DNA from 3 places in the Enterococcus sp. AZ194 genome. Region 3 is predicted to be linked to each of the others. Evidence: predicted binding sites of a transcription regulator. Region 3 holds the regulator's gene; each other region holds the start of a gene.

What was found. The regulator LexA, encoded in region 3, represses DNA repair genes until DNA is damaged. The targets are predictions, from matches to a motif close to CNAACANNTGTTNG.
Region 1: a site for LexA is predicted at 3,744-3,757, ahead of ruvA (Holliday junction branch migration protein RuvA). Genes of this name have one in related genera too.
Region 2: a site for LexA is predicted at 3,302-3,315, ahead of recX (recombination regulator RecX). Genes of this name have one in related genera too.

Annotation. Positions count from the first base shown of each region.
Region 1 is NZ_JBIOQR010000001.1:412,891-420,555, reverse strand. Features, by position in the region: gene IGI37_RS02205 (LysR family transcriptional regulator) at 1-562, shown strand, start outside; gene IGI37_RS02200 (M42 family metallopeptidase) at 665-1,756, opposite strand; gene ruvB (Holliday junction branch migration DNA helicase RuvB) at 2,104-3,120, opposite strand; gene ruvA (Holliday junction branch migration protein RuvA) at 3,133-3,729, opposite strand; gene msrB (peptide-methionine (R)-S-oxide reductase MsrB) at 3,841-4,275, opposite strand; gene IGI37_RS02180 (L-lactate dehydrogenase) at 7,534-7,665, opposite strand, start outside.
Region 2 is NZ_JBIOQR010000001.1:1,257,918-1,265,582, reverse strand. Features, by position in the region: gene IGI37_RS06055 (GNAT family N-acetyltransferase) at 45-479, shown strand; gene ntdP (nucleoside tri-diphosphate phosphatase) at 690-1,223, opposite strand; gene mutY (A/G-specific adenine glycosylase) at 1,323-2,486, opposite strand; gene recX (recombination regulator RecX) at 2,479-3,285, opposite strand; gene rlmD (23S rRNA (uracil(1939)-C(5))-methyltransferase RlmD) at 3,389-4,765, shown strand; gene IGI37_RS06030 (ABC transporter permease) at 4,840-5,649, opposite strand; partial or broken gene IGI37_RS06025 (ABC transporter ATP-binding protein) at 5,898-6,944, opposite strand; gene IGI37_RS06020 (flippase) at 7,046-7,665, opposite strand, start outside.
Region 3 is NZ_JBIOQR010000001.1:1,699,262-1,706,926, forward strand. Features, by position in the region: gene recJ (single-stranded-DNA-specific exonuclease RecJ) at 52-2,352, shown strand; gene IGI37_RS07920 (adenine phosphoribosyltransferase) at 2,365-2,877, shown strand; gene IGI37_RS07925 (hypothetical protein) at 3,437-4,132, shown strand; gene IGI37_RS07930 (hypothetical protein) at 4,271-4,525, opposite strand; gene lexA (transcriptional repressor LexA) at 4,825-5,448, opposite strand; gene IGI37_RS07940 (DUF896 family protein) at 5,599-5,844, shown strand; gene tkt (transketolase) at 5,940-7,665, shown strand, end outside.

The DNA.
Region 1 (7,665 bases), 1.3 Mb from region 3:
TAGTCTTGTTCGAACATTTTGGGAAAAGCATCCGGACATTCAGTTATCCATCATGCAACACGACGCTCTACCAGACTATACACAGCCAAATGTTCTGTCGATCACCTCAGAAGAAAAAAAAGGTCTTATTAATATTCCAATTTTGACCGAGCCGGTGTATATCGCACTTCCAAAAAACCATCCATTAGCAATAAAAGAGAAAATCTATTTATCGGATATCTTACATGTACCAATCACTATGCTCTCTAAAAAAAACGCCTTTCGAAAAACGATTGATTCCGCAGCCAAGGTTAAAGATATTGAGCTTACGATTGGTTCAACAATGGATGACCCTGCTACCTTACGCTCTGTATTAAGACAAGGTTTAGGTATTAGCTTTTTTCCAAAAATCTCTTGGTCTTACGAAAAAAAGGATCCCTTCTTCATTCGTCCGATTGAAGATTTCCCCATCGAGCGCACGGTCTATCTCTCATCAAACTTGACGGAAGACAATCCTCTTGCAAAAACTATCGCCACTACACTAAAAGAGTTCTTCCTCACGCGGTATTGTAAAGCAGAATAAAAAACGAGACAAACAACAAGAGTTCGTACTTCTAGTTGTTTGTCTCATTTTTATCTTCTAATTGACCGCTACTTTTCCTATTTTTATTCTTGCAAATAAAAATTAAAGAAACGATAAATCAATTGACTCATTATCTTTTACAATCGCTTCTATGATTTGGTAGACAGCTGTTGCATCGTTTAAGCTGACCAATTCAACTGGTGAATGAGAATATCTTCTAGGCACCGCCAATGTTCCGGCAGGTAACCCACCATTTGCATGGCTTAACGCTGCACCATCTGTCGTATAACCTCCGCTGACAATCGCGACTTTTTGTAGAGAAATCGACAAATTTCCTGCTTTTTCTTCAATCACTCGTCTCACCGCTGGATGGATGAAGCTAAAGAAACGATTGCCCACACCATCAGCTATAGGCAAGCCCGGCCCTTGGTTTAAACGAATAGGTAACTCCACTTCGGTATCAACTTCTGGTGTATCTCCACAAGGAATGGTGTCTAAAGCAATCGCATAATCAGCAGGTACGCGGAAAACAGCCGTTTCTGCGCCATACAAACCAACTTCTTCTTGAACAGTAAAGACGCCATATAAAGTTCCGACAAAGTCTTCTTTGTTTAGATTGCGAAACAACTCAACTAAAATGGAACAACAAATGCGATCGTCCACTGCTTTGGTCGCTATATAATCAGAATTGTGCATCTCCATGAAATCGCTCGTCCAAATAATCGAGTCCCCTATACAAATGCCTGACTCTTCAACCTCAACACGAGAAAACATCGCCACATCCACATAACACTCTGATGCTGATTTCACCCGTGTGGCTTCTTCAGGCGACTGCAAGTGACCCGGCTTATTCCCAATCACACCAGGAATCTGATTCTTACCAATTAAGACTTTTCTTCCTGGCAACAAATTATCTGGCACCCCACCAATTTTTTCAAAAAGAATAAACCCATTTGGCAAAATATTTTTAACAATCAGGCCAATCTCATCTGTATGGGCCGCTAATAGTAAATTGGGGCCCTTTTCTTTTCCTTGTTTAACAGCCACAATATTCCCTTTTAGATCCACACTGATTTCATCTACATACGGTTTCAATAATGTTAGAATATGCCGAATAACCGGTTGTTCTTGCCCTGATCCACCATGAATCTGTGTTAACTCTTGTAGTAACTGTCGTAGATTCTCTTTAATCATCTATCTCGTCCTCCCCCATTTTCAAGTGTTCACTTTTCAGTATAACAGTCAATTTCTGATAAATTAAATACCTCATTTATCAAAACTGATAACAAAAAGGTTATAAATAAAAAAGAGATTGAGACCGAAGACCTTCAACTCTTAAGGTGTTTCACCTTTAGAGATTGATGGGCAGAGTGAAGACCTTCAACGCTAGCATGTCCCATGCGTAGAAGTTGTTGAGAGCGGAACAAGGTGCAGATGGAATTGCTTCTATCCCCACTGTTTATTCGGATAAAAAGAAGCTAGGACCTAACTTTTATCAGTTAGGTCCTAGACTCTTAATGAAATTCAATTAAAAAAACAACCTATTCCCCTTTATCAACATAAGGATAATTAAAATGTTCATAGGCAAGTGCTGTAGCGACTCGACCTCTTTGGGTTCTTTTGATAAATCCTTTTTGAATCAAGTAAGGTTCATACATGTCCTCAACGGTTTCAGTTTCTTCCCCAATATTCACGGAGAGCGTGCTTAATCCGACCGGCCCACCACCATACAATTCAATCATCGTTTTAAGTAACTTTTGATCCACATAATCAAGCCCCGCCTGATCAACTTGAAGCATGATTAAAGCTTTGTCTGCCACACTTCGATCAATCACGCCATCTGATTGAACCTGCGCAAAGTCGCGAACTCGTTTTAATAATCGATTGGCAATACGTGGGGTTCCTCTCGAACGACGAGCAATTTCAAGTGCACCCTCCTCAACAATTTCTGTTGCAAAAATATCAGAAGAACGAATCACGATTTCTTTTAAATCATGCTCTTCATAATATTCCATATGAGAAATAATTCCAAAACGATCTCTCAAAGGAGCTGAAAGCATTCCCGCTCTTGTGGTTGCTCCAATTAACGTAAACGGAGGTAATGGAAAATGAACCGGATGAGCAGTCGGTCCTTGTCCTACCATGATATCCACATAAAAATCTTCCATCGCCGAATAGAGCATTTCCTCAGCTACACGCGGCAAGCGATGAATTTCATCGATAAATAGAACATCGCCTGGCTCAAGTTCATTTAATATTGCTACTAAATCACCTGGTCGCTCGATTGCTGGACCACTAGTTGTTCGAATGTTGACTCGCATCTCGTTAGCAATCACCATCGCCATCGTGGTTTTCCCAAGTCCAGGAGGTCCGTACAGTAACACATGATCTAAGGACTCTTCACGGTTTTTAGCCGCTTCAATATAAATACTCAACTCTTGTTTTACTTTATCTTGGCCAATATACTGCGATAAGTATTGAGGACGTAATGATTTTTCTATGCTCTCCTCTTGCTCATTTGTTTCTGGCGAGACGATTCGTTCTTCTGCATCTGTCATCACGAAACCTCCTTACTTTTTCATCATGAGTTTCAAGCCTAGACGGAGATATTCATCCGTTGCCATAACGGGCTCTTCTTTAAGTAGTTTCTCCACTCGTTTGCATTCTTTTTCACTATAACCTAAAGCAGACAAGGCAGATAACGCTTCTTCTAAAGCCTGACTTTCCGTCACAGCCGGTGTAGCCTTCACTGCCACATCGCCCGCTAATTCGCCTAACTTCCCTTTCAAATCTAAAACCATCTGTTGTGCCGTTTTCTTGCCAACTCCTGGAAATTTCACCAAATAAGTAACATCTGACGTTTCAACTGCCTGAATTAATCCCTCATGATCTTCACTAGCCATAATAGCAAGAGCGCTCTTAGGACCAATTCCTGAAACACTGATTAAACGCAGAAATAACTGTTTTTCTTCCAATTGATTAAAGCCATATAAAGTATGCGCATCTTCTCGTATCACCTGATGAAGATAAATTTTCACTTCTTGATTCAGCTGAGCGCTATAACGATAAGGATTCCCCATCGCTATTTGGTAACCCATTCCATGCGCTTCGACCACTAGATAAGTCGGGCTAATAAACGTTACCTTACCAATAATATATTCGTACATGCAGTTTTCCTTTCTGGACATATGTTCGCCTTATTGTAGCACAAATTAACTCATGAAAAAAGTTCAGATAGACAATTCGCTATCTGAACCTCTGCTCATTTTATCTATTTTCTACTTCACTAAGTCCACATACGCTTCGTAACCTTCTTCAGCCATCTTTTTTAGAGGAACAAACCGTAATGCAGCTGAATTAATACAATAGCGAAGTCCCCCCTTATCTTGCGGTCCATCTGTAAACACATGTCCCAAATGAGAGTCGCCTTCTTTACTGCGAACTTCTACCCGATGCATACCATGCGTAAAATCAGCCTTCTCCTTCACGCCTCTTTTTTCAATCGGTTTTGAAAAAGACGGCCAACCACAACCAGCATCATATTTATCTGTGGAAACAAATAACGGTTCCCCACTCACAATATCTACATAGATTCCTTTTTCGTAAAAGTCATCATACTTACCAGTAAATGGGCGTTCTGTCGCATTTTCCTGAGTAACTGCGTATTCAATCGGTGACAAACTTTCCTTCAACTCTTCTTTCGACTTTTCCATGCTGAACTTCTCCCTTCTAGTCATTTGCCGTAACGCTTTTAAAAAAGTATAGCACAGGAAAAATAGATACGAGGAATTGATGCTCGCATTCATGATGACTGAAGAATGTAGAAACAGAGAAGAAAAAATCTTCGGCTCATTTTTGCGTAATAACAATTTCGCAGAACTTTCTTTACTCTTTTGCTATAGTTTCATCATACTTTTTTCACACTTGCCCGTTATAGTATATGTATACCAACAAACAACCCTAACAAAAACACTTTTTCATTTTTTAACTCCTTTGCCTGCCAGCTACCCTCTGGCAGGCTATTTTTTTGTCAGTCCCACTTTTGTAGGAACATCTAGTGGGATGATATGCGTGAGGCGATAAGGCGAACTGGAACAGTTCGCGGACCTTTAAAAATAGCCTTAGCTGTCAGTCCCACTTTTGTAGGAACATCTAGCGGGATGATATGCGCAGAGCGATAAGGTGAACTGGAACAGTTCACTGACCCTTAAAGTAGCTCTAGCTGCCAGTCCCACTTGTACAAGACCTATTAGTTGCCAGTTCTACTTATACAGACCTACTAGTAGAATGGTAAACGTAGTGCGATACTAGTGAAATGTTTCATTTCACATCCTTTAAATAGCAATAGTAGGGATGGTAGGCGTGAGGCGATAAGGTGAACTGGAACAGTTCGCGGACCTTTAAAAATAGCCTTAGCTGGCAGTCCCGCTTTTGTAGGACCATCTAGCGGGATGATATGCGCAGAACTGGAACTATTCACTGACCCTTAAAGTAGCTCTAGCTGGCAGTCATGTTTTTCTAGGAACAATCAGCTGCATGAAAATATTTCCTCAGAAAACTTATCTTAAATAAACCGAAGTGTAAGAATTTCGTAGAACTTTCTTTACTCTTTTACTACAGTTTCGTCATACTTTTTTCATACTTGCCCGTTATAGTATATGTATACCAACAAACAACCCTAACAAAAACACTTTTTCATTTTTTTAACTCCTTTGCCTGCCAGCTACCCTCTGGCAGGCTATTTTTTTGCCAGTCCCACTTGTACAGACCTATTAGTGGGATGGTAGGCGTGAGGCGATAAGGTGAACTGGAACAGTTCACTGACCTTTAAAAATAGCCTTAGCTGTCAGTCCCGCTTTTGTAGGACCATCTAGCGGGATGATATGCGCAGAGCGATAAGGTGAACTGGAACAGTTCACTGACCTTTAAAGTAGCTCTAGCTGCCAGTCCCACTTGTACAGACCTATTAGTTGCCAGTTCTACTTATACAGACCTACTAGTAGAATGGTAAGCGTAGTGCGATACTAGTGAAATGTTTCATTTCACATCCTTTAAATAGCACTAGTAGGGATGGTAGGCGTGAGGCGATAAGGTGAACTGGAACAGTTCGCGGACCTTTAAAAATAGCCTTAGCTGTCAGTCCCGCTTTTGTAGGACCATCTAGTGGGATGATATGCGCAGAGCGATAAGGTGAACTGGAACAGTTCACTGACCTTTAAAGTAGCTCTAGCTGCCAGTCCCACTTGTACAAGACCTATTAGTTGCCAGTTCTACTTATACAGACCTACTAGTAGAATGATAAGCGTAGTGCGATACTAGAGGTTGGGACAAACACCACTTTACTTGTTAGAACGAATTCAAGAAATAAATTGTAATCGCTCTCTTTTTTTGGTATTCTTAAACTATAAAATTGAGAAGGTTATTTATTTGAAGAAACTGGTTGATTTCCTTGTCTGTTTTTTACTTTTGGGTTGTTGATTGGTTTTGATGGTGTAGCTAAAGCAGACACAATTTCTGTACCTTCAGATGGAATTTCGAATTCATATATTATTAATGGGAATGAAGTTATAGAGGGAAAGACAGTTAAAGAAATTCCACGTATTCAGCCAAGAAGTGGTGGATATATTTGGAAAAAACCGTAGAAGTACAAATTATAAATATAGAAGTTGTTATTATATGTATACTCAAGATACGAGTATTCTATATTTAAATATTTTTCGTACATATCATGTTTATTATAGAAGTGTTTCATGTGATTTATATGATAAATATTCAGGTAAATTTATCAGAACGGTCAGCCAGAAAGTTACTGGAATAGAGGAACCGTACAGGTTAGTTAGACCATAAAAGGAAGTGGGTACGATGACAGAGAAAAGGCAAATATCGTTGATAAAATATCTTATTGCAATCAGTGTTTATTATTATTTGCCTAGGCCCACAATGGAGGGCTTATCGGATACTTGGAACAATATTATAAACACTAGGTCTATTTTTGTATCATTTTTCATTACAATTTTTTTATATCTATTGTTTAAGAAAAGATATAAAAATAAATATCAAAAGGTTGATTTAATCAGCGTGTTAATTTTTGGCTACAGCGTATATTTTGTAAGTACATTAGTTTTCCATTTGATTGTACCTTATCTAGTTTCTCATAATTTTTGATTATCTGAAAAGAGCAATAGACACGTTATGCTAAAATTTTATGTCAATTATATGGTATTCAAAAACCAACATGGATTTATTCCTGCAGTTTGGTTTTTGAGTATCTTTTTTTATATGATTGTTTAACAAATATCTTATAACGTCTGGAATTAGTTACCTCAAAATAACCCAAGTTATACACTAAAAGACCGCACTCTACTTCCAGTTGAAAGCCTTCAAGTTGCGTGCGGTCTTTCGCTTAATGCCCTCTTCTTATACTAAAATAGCGCATCGACTTTCGCTGGTTCTTCTAATAGCTTTTAAAAAGCTTTTGTTATGTTTTTTACCCAACCAGGCTGAAGCGATAAGGTGTCCAAAGCGAATACCCTTTTTGGTGAAACCGCTCTTGAAGTTTTGTCCCTACGTAACCAATATTCGCAAGAAGACAATAGCAAATCAATTCTGGTGCTCCTTTGGCACTACGGATAGATGATGATGCAATAACATAATTGTCTACATAGCCCGATTGTATGACACCAAAATGTCTCTTAAAGCCATACTATCACATTTTATAGCAACGACTAATTCAAATTAACAATTAGTGAAAAAATAGCTTTTGAAAATCGTTGAATTAGATAAGTTACACTTATTCTTTTCATTGAAAAAGTCGCGACTTAATAAGTAATTATCCAGTAGACATTATATAACTCAAAAAATCCACTTTAAGAAGGGGTTTCCTTGATATATTCAATTAATCTAGATGGTGACACTGGTGAAAGAGTGCCACATTTTACCGCTAGCCTTTCAACCTAATTTGACTCCTCTATTTACCTACCTTCAAACGTTTCTCGAATGACCGAAATCGACTCTTGAAGTTTTGCCTGTTCCTCATTAGTTAACTCACAAGGGCTAAGTTTTACTACACCAGTCTTTCCAATAATTGCTGGTTGACCGTAATA
Region 2 (7,665 bases), 440 kb from region 3:
AACGAACTTTTGTTTATACTAAAAGAGAATAGGGGGGAAAACTAATGAAGGTCGTTCAAACAAAAGATACGATGAATGAAATCTATCTTGATGCCTTGCGTATACGAAATCAAGTTTTTGTAGCAGAACAAGGGGTCCCCAGTACGCGAGAAATTGATAAGGACGAAGCCTATGCTGTCCATTTTGTTCTATATTCAGACACGCATGAACCAATGGCTACTGTTCGCTTACTTCCTATTGAAGACAATCAAATGAAGCTTCAACGTATGGCAGTAAAAAAAGAATTCAGAGGACAAGGTTTAGGCAAAATCGTGATTGCAGCTGCAGAAACCTTTGCCAAGGAACAAGGCTTCAAAAAAATCAAACTAGGGGCACAAAAAAACGCAATCGGCTTCTACCATGAATTAGCTTATCAAAGTTATGGTGAACCGTTTATGGATGCAGGCATCGAACATCTGAGCATGGAGAAAGAATTATAGCTATAAAATTTTAAAAGATCACAACATCGCTAAATAGCTGTCGTGATCTTTTTGACAGATTTATGCTTTTGTAAAACTAAAATCCTAGTCCTATCTGATAACTAAGAAAATGTTATGGATATTACGGTAATCATTCTGGCTGATTGACTTTATACTAGCAAATTATCACCCAAAAAAAGACTGCCAAGAATTTTCTTGACAGTTACTTTCTTATTTACGCGACAATTGCTTGTAACGATTGTACCAAATATCAATATAGCCTTCTGAGAACGGGCCTTTTTCGTTATTTATCCAATCTACAAGGATCTTAACGTTCTCTTTTAAAATAAAGTCTATCTCATCAGGATAGTCCATTATCTTGCTGTGAAATTCATATTCATCCACATCAAGCAAACGTTTTTCACCATCAGGAAATACTTTGATATCTAAATCATAATCAATGTACTTCAAGGCTTCTTCATCTAATAAATAAGGAGAAGCAAGATTGCAATAATAAGAAACACCTTTTTCTCGAATCATTGCTATTACATTGAACCAGTATTTTTTGTGAAAATACACAATTGCTGGTTCACGAGTTACCCAACGTCGTCCATCAGACTCCGTCACTAAGGTGTGATCATTGACACCAATCATAGAATACTCGCTTGTTTTTAATACCATGGTATCTCGCCACGTCCGATGCAAATTGCCATCGTGCTTGTAACTCTGAATCGTTACAAACTCGCCTTCTCTTGGAACTCGCATAGTAACCCTTCCCTCAACAGAATGACTTCTGTTTTTTGTTTGGGTGTTTATTACACCGACATCGTAGATTATTATAACAATAATTTCCTACTTTGCCTACTAATGATTTCTAAGAGTGCGATTTTTCTCCAACTGATCAACAAGTTTCATCTGTGGTTTTGGAAAAACAAGGGTTGAAAAATCCTGCCGCTTCGCCCATTGACTCCTACTCTCCGAAACAAATGTCTTATTTGACCGCCCATAAAACAACAGAATATGCCATTTTAAATGACTAAAAATATGAGTGACTTCCCCAAAATGTCTTTTTTGCCAAATCACTGGATATTCTGGAAAAAGCGAAAAGTCTGGATCTTCTGCCACCAAATCAAACAGATCCATCTCCTCATCTTTAGCCCAGTTTTTTTTATAGGCTGCATATTCCAATTCAGATACTTCAACTAGTGGAAATGTCCACATGTTAGCAAGAAGTCCTGTTTCTTCCCGTTGCTTCAAATAAAATTCACTCTGATCATTTTCAATAGCAGCCGCTAAATAATAAACTTTTTTTGGCTTAGCCTTTTTTGATTTCACAGGAAACTCTGTCTGTACTCCTTTTGAATAAGCCAGACAATATTGTTGAATAGGACAAACCTCACATTTAGGAGAAGTTGGTTTACAGACTCCTGAGCCCAAATCCATTAATGCTTGATTAAATTCTCCTGGATGATTCTCATCGATAATGACACGCATCGCCGTATCGAAAACTTTTCTACTACTAGCTTTCGCAATATCATCCTCGATACAAAACAGACGACTAACCACACGCATAACGTTCCCATCAATCGCCGGTTCTGGTAAACCAAAAGCAATACTGCCAATCGCACCTGCTGTATAGGGACCAATCCCTTTCAGCTTATGAATTTCCTCAATTGAATTTGGCATTTTGCCGTCATAATCTGCTAGTATTTGTTTAGCTGCAGCCTGAATATTTCTGACTCTTGAGTAATAGCCTAAGCCTTCCCAAGCTTTTAAGAGCCTTTCTTCTGGTGCATTGGCTAAATCTTTGATTGTTGGAAACCACTCCATAAACCGATAGAAATAATCAATCACCGTCTCAACTCTTGTTTGTTGAAGCATGATCTCAGAAATCCAAATTCTATACGGATCTTGGTTGACGCGCCAAGGGAGATTTCGTTTTTCCCTTTCGTACCACTCAATAAATACCTCTTGAAAGGTTTCACGTTTGTCTTTATCCCAACGAGTCCAATTTTTTTCCTTAGTCATCACTTACTTCCTTTTCATCCAAATATCGCTGTATATCATCAAAGCTATAGCCTTTTTGAAACAAAGACTGTTTGATTTTTTGATTTCTCTTCGAAGCCTCTAAACGTGCATGTCGTCGCCAAAGCTTATCTGCCTGTTGAACCAACACCGCATACTCTTCTTCCTCGTCTTTTTCAAATTCCAACATCTCCATCGCTATGCTGATAATATCGCTAGAAAAACCTTTTTGCATTAATGTCTGACGAACTTTCTGCAGAGTTTCCTTTTGACTTTTGCCATGGATTTTTTTCAATGATTTTTCTGCCGTTCGGTGGGCTATTTCAATTTGAGCCTCTTTTGGATACAAACTCAAGGCCTGTTCAATTTGTTCTGGTTTTAATCCCTTTAATTTGAGCTGTTGAGTGATTGTTTGAGGACCTTTATCGCTTATTCGGACCTGCGTGCGAACATAACTTTCTCCATAAATCAAATCATCAATTAGCGTTAATTCCTTTAATTTATTGACAATTTTGTCACGATCATCTCTTTGGATTTCCTTGTCCTTCAAATACGTTCGAATTTCTTTTTCGGTTCTTAATTGATAACTTAAATAATTCATGGCCATCTGCAAACCATAGTCATACCCACCACTTTTTCTGATTTCCTCAATCGTCTGTTCAGAAATTTCTTGTCCTTTTAACAAACGATAACGAACTAAAATATCTTCGGAGACTCTTAAATCCTCTCCTTCAGACAATTGAACATTGTAAAATGGGCCTTTTCCTTTAGCAATTCTAGCAACTGTAATTTCTTTATCCATTTTATCACTCCTAAGTCGAACGTACATTCTACTATACCATAGAATTTCTTACAAATCGAAAAAACTATGGTAAACTGTCCTTAGTTCATTTAAATAAGGAGATATTATGACTACAATCGTAAAACTAGGGCAAACGATCCCTTTAAAAATTAAACGCTTGGGAATTAATGGTGAAGGGATTGGCTACTACAAACGACTAATTATTTTTGTCCCCAACGCCTTACCTAAAGAAGAGGTCCAAGTAAAAATAACTAAAGCCACACCCAAATTTGCCGAAGCCTCTTTAGTCAAAATTTTCAAACAAAGTAAAGAACGTGTAGTTCCACCTTGTACGGTCTATGACTCATGTGGTGGTTGCCAGCTTCAGCATCTTTCCTATAACGCGCAACTAGACTTCAAACGTGATTTATTAAAACAGTCACTAGAAAAATTCAAGCCTGAAAATTATCAATCCTATGAGCTCCGTCCGACATTGGGAATGGATGATCCATGGCACTATAGAAACAAGGCTCAATTCCAGTTAAGACTAAATACTCAAACAAAACGAGTAGAAGCTGGATTATATCGAGCAGATTCACACGAGTTGGTCCCCATTGATGACTGTCTCGTTCAAGAAGAACAAACAACTGTCGTTATGAACACAATTGTACAATTATTAAATAAATATGAGCTGCCGATTTATGACGAACGGAAAAATAGCGGCATTTTCCGGACAATTATGGTTCGAATCGGGATTCAAACGCAAGAGATACAGGTGGTGTTCATAACCTCTACTCAGAAATTCCCACAAAAAAATGCGCTAGTCAGAGAAATTAACCAACGCTTACCAAAAGTCGTTTCAATTATGCAAAATGTTCAAAGCAAAAAGACTTCCTTGGTAATGGGTGATGATACAAGACATATTTGGGGAAAAGAAGCGGTTGAAGAGCAAATTAACCAAGTGGTCTTTGATCTATCCGCACGTGCTTTCTTCCAGCTAAACCCTCAACAAACAAGTGTCTTGTATGAAGAAGGAATTAAAGCTTTGGAGCTAAACAAAGATGAAACGGTAGTTGATGCCTACTGTGGTGTTGGAACAATTGGTTTGTCTATTGCACATCTCGCCAAAGAAGTCAGAGGAATGGATACCATTGAACAGGCTATTTCTAATGCGAAAGAAAATGCCCAGCGTCTTGGCTACTCCAATACACATTACGAAGTTGGAACTGCTGAAGAGCTCCTGCCAAAATGGTTAAATGAAGGCTTTAGGCCTGATGCCATTATTGTCGATCCACCTCGCACAGGGTTAGATTCAAAACTAGTTCTTGCGTTAAAAAAACAACCACCCAAAAAGATGGTCTACATTTCCTGTAATGTCTCTACTCTCGCACGTGACTTAAAGGAACTGGCAACCGTCTTTCATGTCGACTACTTACAATCAGTTGATATGTTCCCTCAAACGGCTCGCTGTGAGGTTGTCGTGAAACTAACAAAAAAATAAAATGCAATAATGTTAAAGGGACTGCAAAATCATTCCGATTTGCAGTCCCTTTTATATTTTTTCACAGGTACTTCTTAGATATAATCAACGAATCTTGCTCTAAATTTCATGTGTAGATGGCTGCCAAGAATTAGAAGAATCAGAACCATACACCAGAAAATCAAACCATACGTTCCTTTTTGCCAGAACCACTCACGAGATAAAAAGGTATCTCGGAATCCTTCAATGATGTAATAGAAAGGATTTAGTTTTAAGACATTTACTAAACTATCAGGAAGGTTTTTATTATCAATGTCCCAAATAGGTCCAGAAACATAAAATAATAAGCGCAAAATTGATTGTAAAAAGATGTGATAATCCCGAATCAACACTGTAATGGTCGCATTTAATAATCCAAAAGCGAACATAAAAGCAATCATACAGAAGAAATAGTAAATATACTGGATCCAAAAAATTGATGGTGATACACCAAATATAAACAAAGCAATCAATAAAATTCCAATCATTGGAAAATAAGAGGATAGATTACTTACGATGTTAATGGTTGGTAAAATACTTACTGGAAACTTCATCTTGGCAACCATACCTACCTGTCGATGGATACTGTTAGAAGCGCCTAAAACAGAAGTGTTCATGTAGAACCATGCAATAATCCCTATCAACATCCAAATAAAGAAAGGAAATCCACTAATTTTACGATTCTCATTTACTCCTACACCAAATACAAGGTAGTAGATTCCAACTTGAATGGCTGGATTTAATATTTGCCATGCTAAACCTAGATAATGGCTTTGATAGGTTGCTTTATCTTCATATCTAGACATCCGAAAAATCATTCCGGTATGAGAAAACTGTTCTTTTATTACTGCAACTATTTCTTTCACGTTGTTCTCCTTTAATCTGTATGTTAAGTATTGAGTGGTATCTTAATCACCTTATCTACAGTCAATACAGCTTCTTCAGATAGTTTGTTCAGTTTTGCTAGCTTTTGTAACGAGACGCCATGTTTTTCAGCAATATCTACAAGCGACTCACCTGCTGTTGCATGATATTTACTACCTACACGAATAATTTCAGCGGATTTTTTTTGTTTCTCTGCTCTGTCTCTCGCAGCCTGCCCTCCATTTCCAGCCTGCTTAAAAGTTGTTACTGGATTAGTAATTGCATAACTTAGCGAACGACCACTAAAGCTAACTATTGATAGAAACAGCAGGGCTACAATTGATAATATCAGCAATATATTAGTTGTTAAAGTCATCTTCTCGCCCAAAGGTGTTCGCTTTAAATTATATTGAATTTCTTTATCACTCAAATTCTGTTTCAACAACTCATCATTAGTCATACGGGTCTCTGTCAGCTTTTCAAGTGTAAATTCTTTTTGATCAGTTTTTTTATTCTCTTGGTATTCTTTTTGTTCTTTTTTTGACAGTTTCTTAAAGCGCTCAATAAACTCTTTATATTCAGTCATTACCTCATCAGTCGGACCAAACATTCGCAAATCTCCGTAATGCATCCACATGGTCTTATCACATAAAATTTCCACTTGAGGAAGCGCGTGACTGACAAAAAAGATTGTCTTTCCTTGCTCTTTAAACTCCATTATTTTATCGACACATTTCTGGTAAAATGTGTCATCTCCAACAGATAAGGCTTCATCAATAACTAGGATATCTGGATTATTATGCACTGCGATGGCAAAACCCAAACGAGATTTCATCCCACTAGAATAACTTTTAACAGGCTGATTAATAAAATCCCCTAAATCCGCAAAAGAAATAATTTCTTCCATTTTCTGGTCGATTTCTTTATTCGTCATACCAGACATTAGCCCTTTTAGTCGAATATTTTCAATACCTGTCAATTGAATCTTCAATCCTGCGCCAATGGCAATGATTGAGGTATCTCCATTGACTTCCATCGTTCCAGATGTTGGTGGAATGATGCCACTAATCACATTAGATAGGGTTGACTTACCCGATCCGTTAATACCAATAATCCCGACTGATTCCCCCGCATGAACCTCAAAACTAACACCTTTTAATGCCCAAAAATTAGGGATATCTTTTCTATAAAATTTGAATAAAGCTTTTACCTTATCTGTTTTTTTCTTATATAAGTCATACTCTTTTGTGACTAAGGTACTTCTCACTTTTACTTGTTTGTTTTCCATTGTGTTCATCCTATCTCTTGTTTTTCTAGACATAACTGTCTGGATTTTGAGACAACATATATCATAGCACAAAAGCCCATCAGAAAAAAGTCTCTGTGATGGACTTTAATTTATCGTTTAACAAATTTTGATAAAATCTTCAAACTTGTTGGTCTTAACAAAAAGATACTAAATACATATATCAGAATTCCCAGCATGACCTCAATAAATAAGTTTTTTATTGAAAAATCCCATGTCGTATTTAAATAATAAACTGCAACAAACATGATGATTCCTGCAACTAAATATTTCCAAATATTTAGAAACATCTCCCTTATTGGAATAAACTTTTTCACTGAATAAAACTGAACAAGACAGACCAAGGCCTCAGAAACAACTGTCGCAATACAAGCACCAACTGCTCCCCATAATGGAATCATGATGACGTTTAAAATTAAGTTAACAACAGCCCCAACTGTAACAGAATACGTAAAATATTTCATTTTATGTGTCGGCATTAAATACTGCTGACCAGTAACATTACTCCACCCAATAAATAAAATAACTGGTGATAAAACCATCACTAAAGTCTCAATTCCCTCAAAGTTGGCACCAAAAAACCAGGGTGCAAATTTAGGAGCAATTGCCATAAGACCAAACATCATCGGCGTTGCAATTAAGCTGACCATATCAAAGGAAGTATATAGATATTCTTTGACTTTTTCATTATCGCCCTTAACAAATGTATGAG
Region 3 (7,665 bases):
CTTTTTTTTCGTGCTAGGCTTTGCTATAATTACTAGGTTAGGAGTGAGCATGTGAAACAATCAAATTATAACTGGCAGCTGCCAGAAGAAATACAACTGAGTAAAGACTTTCTCCAAGAAATTGAGAAAAGAGGATTATCTCCATTAATAGGTAAGCTTCTTTGGCAACGATCTATTCAAACAGCAGAAGAATTGGAAGTTTTTTTATCTCCTTCAATGGAGCAACTCCATGATCCCTATTTAATGCACGATATGGAGCGTGCTGTTTCCAGAATCCAACAAGCAGTGATTGGAAACGAGCGAATTCTTGTCTACGGTGATTATGATGCAGATGGAATTACCAGCACAACCATTATGAAAGAGACACTTGAACTGCTTGGTGCTGAGGTAGAGTACTTTTTACCCAATCGTTTTATCCAAGGGTATGGTCCTAATAAAGACTTCTATCAACAAAAGATTGAAGAAGGCATTCAATTAATTATTACTGTGGATAATGGGGTTGCTGGGCATGAAGCCTTAGCCTATGCAAAAGACCAAGGGGTTGACGTTATCGTCACAGACCACCATGAACTACCAGATGTGCTTCCAGAAGCTTACGCAATTGTCCATCCACGTCATCCAGAAGGAAATTATCCATTTGGTGATTTGGCTGGGGTTGGTGTTGCATATAAAGTTGCGACGGCTTTATTAGAAGAAGCACCCGCTGAGTTTTTAGACCTTGTTGCGATTGGAACGATTGCTGATTTGGTCTCATTAACCGGTGAAAATCGAGCCTTAGTAACAGTTGGCCTAGAAGCAATGAAACATACTGAACGATTGGGCTTAGAAGCGTTATTCAAAGAAAGTTCAGTAAACCCTGAAGAATTGACAGAAACAACGATCGGTTTTTCTATAGGACCTCGATTGAATGCTATTGGACGACTTGATGATCCAAATCCTGCAGTTGAGCTATTCTCAACCTTTGATGAGGAAGTGGCGGCAAAATTAGCTGCCTTGTTAAATCAAAAAAATAATGAGCGAAAAGATATCGTTGAAAAAATTACGACAGAAGCCTTAGCTATGATCCAGCCTGAAAACCAAGTCCATCTGATTGCGCAAAAGGGATGGCATGAAGGAGTTCTAGGAATCGTTGCTGGTAGAATCATGAATGAAACAGGTAAACCTACGATTGTTTTGACACTTAAAGATGACGGCTCTGCTAAGGGCTCTGGAAGAAGTACAGATTCACTCAATCTGTATGAGATGCTTTCTTCTATGAAGGATTTATTTACTCATTTTGGCGGGCACCACGCAGCTGTTGGATTAACTATGCCTGCAGAAAATATTGCTTCTCTTCAAGCGCAAATGAATCAATATGTCACGGAAAAATCAATTGATTTAACGAAGGGTGTGCCTTTGACGATTGATGAAATTCTCGCGGTTAAAGAGGTTTCAGTGGAATTCATTCACCAGCTTCGTATATTAGCGCCTTTTGGTACAGATAATCCATTACCTAAATTTTTATTTCAGACAATCTCAACTAGCCAAATTAAACGAATTGGTTCTGAGCAGCAACATCTAAAATTTACATTAACAAACGACTCAGCTAATTTAGATGCGATTGCTTTCGGTTTTGGCGAGCAATCCCAAGAACTGGAGAATGAGGGACTTAAGGTGGTTGGGGAGCTTTCGATTAATGAATGGAATGGTCGAAAAAAACCTCAACTAATGGTTAAAGATTTCGCGATTGAAGGACTCCAACTATTTGATTGGCGGGCCAAACGCTTCTGGCAACAACCACTGATAGCTGACTCAGCTTTATATGTTACATTTGCCGAAAAAAATAAAAAAATTCTTCAAACCTCAGTTGCTGAAACGGTTGTTGTATTTGAATCAATTGAGCAAATGCAGCAGGTTATTTCTGATAAACAACCAAAAGAGCTGTTATTCGTTGACTGTCCTGAAACACAACAAACAATAAAAGAAATTGTTCAGCTAGCTGACTTTTCTCGTATCTATTTGTTGTTCGCTTCACCTGAAGAAGTCTATCTAAATGGGGTGGGAAGTCGCGAACAGTACGCACGCTTGTTCAAGTTTATCCATCAACACAAACAAGTCGATGTGCGGTACAAAGTTGGTTCTATTGCCCAATTTCTAAAAATCCCTCAAAATTTATTAATTTTTATGATTCAAGTGTTTTTTGAGTTAGGATTTGTTACAATAGAAAATGGTGTTTTAAACAAAGTGGAAGATCCTAAAAATCAGCCACTTAGCGAGAGTCATCTTTATCAAAAAAGGTTGAAGCAAATCAAATCAGAGGAATTTTTACTATTAAGTGATATTCCCACTATCAAAAATTGGTTACAATCGTAGGAGGAGTAACAAATGAATTTAAAAGATTATATTGCAAGTATTCCAAACTATCCTTCAGAGGGAATCGTCTTTCGTGATATTTCACCACTTATGGCAAATGGTGATGCATACCGTGAAGCAACGAAACAAATCGTGGACTACGCAAAGGAAAAACAAATTGATATGGTTGTTGGACCTGAAGCACGCGGGTTTATCGTCGGCTGTCCAGTTGCTTATGAATTAGGAGTAGGCTTTGCACCCGTCCGTAAAAAAGGCAAACTTCCTCGTGAAACAATCGAAGTAACTTATGACTTAGAGTATGGCACAGATACCTTAACGTTACACAAAGATGCAATCACACCTGGACAACGTGTCTTAATTTGTGATGACTTACTAGCAACAGGTGGAACGATTAAAGCAACGATTGATTTAATTGAAAAATTAGGTGGTGTGGTTGTCGGCTGTGCATTTCTAATTGAGCTAATGGACTTACATGGCCGCGACAAAATAGAAGGACATGATATTATCACTTTAATGGAATACTAAGATATACGACTTTATGAGGTCGGGACAGAAGTGTTTCACTCCGAGAACCGGGTAGGTACTGTGCAACATCAACTCTAGCATGTCCCATGCATAGAAGTTGTTGAGAGCGGAACAACGTCCTTCAATTCTTAAGGTGTTTCACCTTTAGAGATTGATGAGATCGGAGTATGGTTTTTACGTAGTGAAGACCTTCAACTCTAGCATGTCCCATGCGTAGAAGTTGTTGAGAGCGGAACGCAGTCCATCAATTCTAAAGGTGTTCCACCTTTAGAAATTGATGGGGCGGAGTGAAGATGGAGTTGCTTCTGTACCCATCGTTTATTCGGATAAAAAGAGACTGGGACATATGTCTCAGCCTCTTTTGGTCTTTGCAAGAAACAGATCAGACCATAAGATAAAATGAGCGTCACTGAAAACGATGATTTTGTCCCTTTCAAGCTTTTCTTAAACAGATTACCAATTGATATTTTAAAAATTAAGAATGATAACATAACAAAACATTTTCCAACAATCAAAAAATAGTATCTAACTGATTGGTTACATAAAAAGGATGATATAAATGAAAAAAAGAAATTTTTTAACTATTTCTATAGTAAGCGTTTTAGTAACTATAAGTATTGTGGGTTATTTTGTTTTTCTAAAAAATAGAGGACCGTACGCAGATATTGCGGGAGAATGGAAAGAAGTTTCCTATGCCTCTACAGAAGATGAGTTAGACAAAGTTTTTTATGAGATAGAGGAACAACTAGGAGATTTCGAATTGCAGACATTAAGGATTGATTCAAAAGGAAATCTGTCATTACATTCTGAATGGTTAGATATAATGAAAAATGAAGATTACTTTCAATTACCAAAAAAAAGAGCAAGTAAGCAAGATAGGTACCCCTTGGAAGCAAAAGAAACAAAAATAGAAGAATCTCCTTTGTTTAACGAATATTTAGAAACTATATTTCAAGGGTTAGCCCAATATGGTACTGGACCTGACTTAAAAAAACAAATGAACATAGAGGAACTAAAAGAAATAATTGATGAAAAAAATTATACTAAAAGCCAATTAGCAGAGCTCACTAAAAAAAGACAGCAACAATTAAGCAAGAAACCTGAGATGTATAAAAATATTGTTGCATCAGACAATCTGATTACTTATGAAACTCAGCATGATATGGACTATTTTATCCAATTGATAGACAAAGATACGATCAAAATTATAAATAAAGATAAAGAAAATGTAGTAGGTACCTACACTCGAAAATAGCAATTAATCTTCTATGCACCTGAACAAGAATAGAGCTCAAAAAAATCCTTCGGGTAAATTGGCGATTAAAAAATCGTATTTACTCAAAGGATTTTTTGTTCGTTTATATCTTTTCCTAATAGTGAAGAAGAAACACAATCAATGTTTATACTCATAGTGGTATTCATAATCAAACTCATATCTATCTTCTTCATACTCACTATCATAATATTGTTCTTCGTAATAATGTTTCTCGCGTTCTGATTGACGATATTTTTTTTCATCCCATAACATAAACCATAATATAGACAAAGGCGTCAAGATCAAAAGTGCTGAACGGATGCCGATGTTTCCCAATAAAATACCTACCACTAATACAAATAAAATAAATCCAAAACGACGCATTGCTCTCATGATATTCACCTCTATTTTTTTATACGAACAAATGTTTGTATTTATATTATACGAATGTTTGTTCGGTTTGTAAAGAGAGAAATACGAAATTGATAAAAATATTTTTTTACCCCTATATAAACTTGCTTTTATGAGCTCATCCATTAAATAAATTGCTGAGTTATTTGTTCGATGAGTAGAGAGGTATGAAACAACAAACGGCTCTTTTTATAGGCATGGGATAGGAATGTGTCTGTATTTTTGACTATAAAAAAACTGATAATCAAAAGATCTCTGATTATCAGTCGTTCGTTATTCGCTTAATAGATACGGCTTCGATAGAGTCCAACCACTAAACCTAGAACAGACACATTATCTAGGATGATTGGTTCAAGCTCATCATTTTCAGGTTGAAGGCGGAAATAATTCTTTTCTTTATAGAATCGTTTGCAAGTTGCTTCATCTTCATCAGTCATTGCAATCACAATATCACCATTTTTAGCGGTGGATTGTTTTCTGACAATAACATCATCACCATCTAAAATCCCAGCATTGATCATACTTTCCCCACGAATGGTTAGCATGAATAAGCTACCTTCCTCAGAAGAAAGGTTGGGTGGAATAGGGAAAAAATCTGAAGCATCCTCAACAGCAAGGATAGGTTCTCCTGCAGTCACCGTTCCTAAAACGGGAATAGTCATTGGTCGAATGTCGATTTTTTCAAGTCCCATCGCAGTTAATTCAATTGCTCTAGGTTTAGTGGGGTCTCGTTGAATCAACCCTTTTTTTTCTAATCGTGCAAGATGTCCATGGACAGTTGATGTAGAAGAAAGATTTACGGCTTCTCCAATCTCTCTCACAGTAGGTGGATAACCTTTTTCGTTCACTTGTTCGTATATATATTTTAAGATATCAACTTGTCTTGTTTCAGTTCGCTTGGCCACGATTCACACCTTCTTTCATTTAATGATTTCAGTTTATCATATTAAACGCATAAAATCAAACACGCGTTCGCTTTTTTCGTTTATTTCTTGTTGTGTTTTTTGTGAATTTTTAATAAGATAAAGAGGGAGCAAAAAGAGGGGGCGTATCACGTGTTATCAAAAGAAAAACTCGCTCGTATTAACGAGTTAGCAAAAAAGAAAAAAGAATCAGGGCTAACAGAAACTGAACAAAAAGAACAACAGCTCTTAAGAGAAGAATATTTAAGTGCCTTTCGTTCAGGAATGAAACATCATATCGAAGGAATGAAAGTTGTTGACCCAGATGGAACAGATGTAACACCAGAAAAACTGAAACAAATTCAAAAAGAAAAAGGTCTTCATAACCGCTCTAACTAAAGCGAATAAGACGAATAATGATTGCATTTCCTTTTGTTTTCTTTTACAATGAAGGAGATAAAAGTAAAATAAACCTAAATTCAGGAGGGATTCTTTTGTTCGACAAAACAGATCAACTAGGTGTTAATACCATTCGTACATTAAGTATTGAAGCGATTCAAAAAGCTAATTCAGGTCATCCAGGTTTACCAATGGGGGCAGCTCCAATGGCTTATACATTATGGACAAAACATTTGAAAGTCAATCCAGCGACTTCAACTAACTGGGTAGACCGTGACCGTTTCGTTCTTTCTGCTGGACATGGATCAGCTATGTTATATAGTATGCTTCATTTAGCTGGCTACGATGTAACAATTGATGATTTAAAAAACTTCCGTCAGTGGGAAAGTCGCACACCTGGACATCCTGAAGTTCATCATACAGATGGTGTTGAAGCAACAACTGGTCCTCTAGGCCAAGGAATTGCTATGGCTGTAGGAATGGCGATGTCAGAAGCACATTTAGCTGCGACATATAATCGCGAACATTTTAACGTGATGGATCACTATACCTATGCTCTTTGTGGAGATGGCGATTTAATGGAAGGTGTTTCCCAAGAAGCAGCTTCTATGGCTGGACATATGAAACTAGGGAAATTAGTAGTTTTATATGATTCAAATGATATTTCATTAGATGGTCCTACTTCAAAAGCCTTTACAGAAAATGTCGGCGCTCGTTTTGAAGCTTATGGCTGGCAACATATCCTTGTGAAAGATGGCAATGATTTAGAGGCTATCTCAAAAGCGATTGAAGCAGCAAAAGCTGAAACAGATAAACCAACTTTAATCGAAGTCAAAACGGTCATTGGTTATGGCGCACCAAAAGAAGGCACTTCTGCGGTTCATGGCGCTCCTCTAGGGGATGAAGGAATCTCTGTAGCAAAAGCTGTTTATGGTTGGGAATATCCAGACTTTACAGTTCCAGAAGAAGTGGCAACACGTTTTAAAGAAACGATGCAAGAAGAAGGCCAGAAAGCAGAACAAGCTTGGACTGAGTTGTTTGCAAACTACAAACATGCGTATCCAGAATTAGCCGCTCAATTTGAAGCAGCCTTTGCTGGAAAATTACCAGAGGGCTGGGATAACGAGTTACCGCACTATGAAATCGGCTCTAGTCAAGCAAGTCGTGTGTCTAGTAAAGATATGATTCAAGCAATTTCAAAAGCTGTACCTAGTTTCTGGGGAGGCTCTGCCGATTTATCTGGATCAAACAATACAATGGTGGCTGCTGAAAAAGATTTCGAGCCTGGTCAATATGAAGGAAGAAATATTTGGTTTGGTGTGCGTGAATTTGCAATGGCTGCTGCTATGAATGGCATTCAATTACATGGCGGAACCAAAGTCTACGGCGGAACTTTCTTTGTCTTTACTGACTACCTACGCCCAGCAATTCGTTTAGCTTCTATTCAAAACATGCCAGTTACGTATGTCTTAACGCATGATTCAGTTGCAGTTGGTGAAGATGGTCCAACACATGAACCAATCGAACAATTGGCTAGTGTTCGTTGTATGCCAGGTGTTCACGTGATTCGCCCAGCTGATGGAAACGAAACGCGTGCTGCTTGGAAAATTGCAATGGAATCAACGGATACACCGACTGTCTTAGTCTTAAGTCGTCAAAATTTACCTGTTTTAGAAGGAACAGATGAGTTATCTGATACACATGTCGCTAAAGGTGGTTATGTATTATCTCCACAAAAAGGAGAAACACCTGAGGGAATTCTTATCGCGACAGGTTCTGAAGTGGCTCTTGCTGTAGCAGCTCAAAAAGAATTAGCCGCTC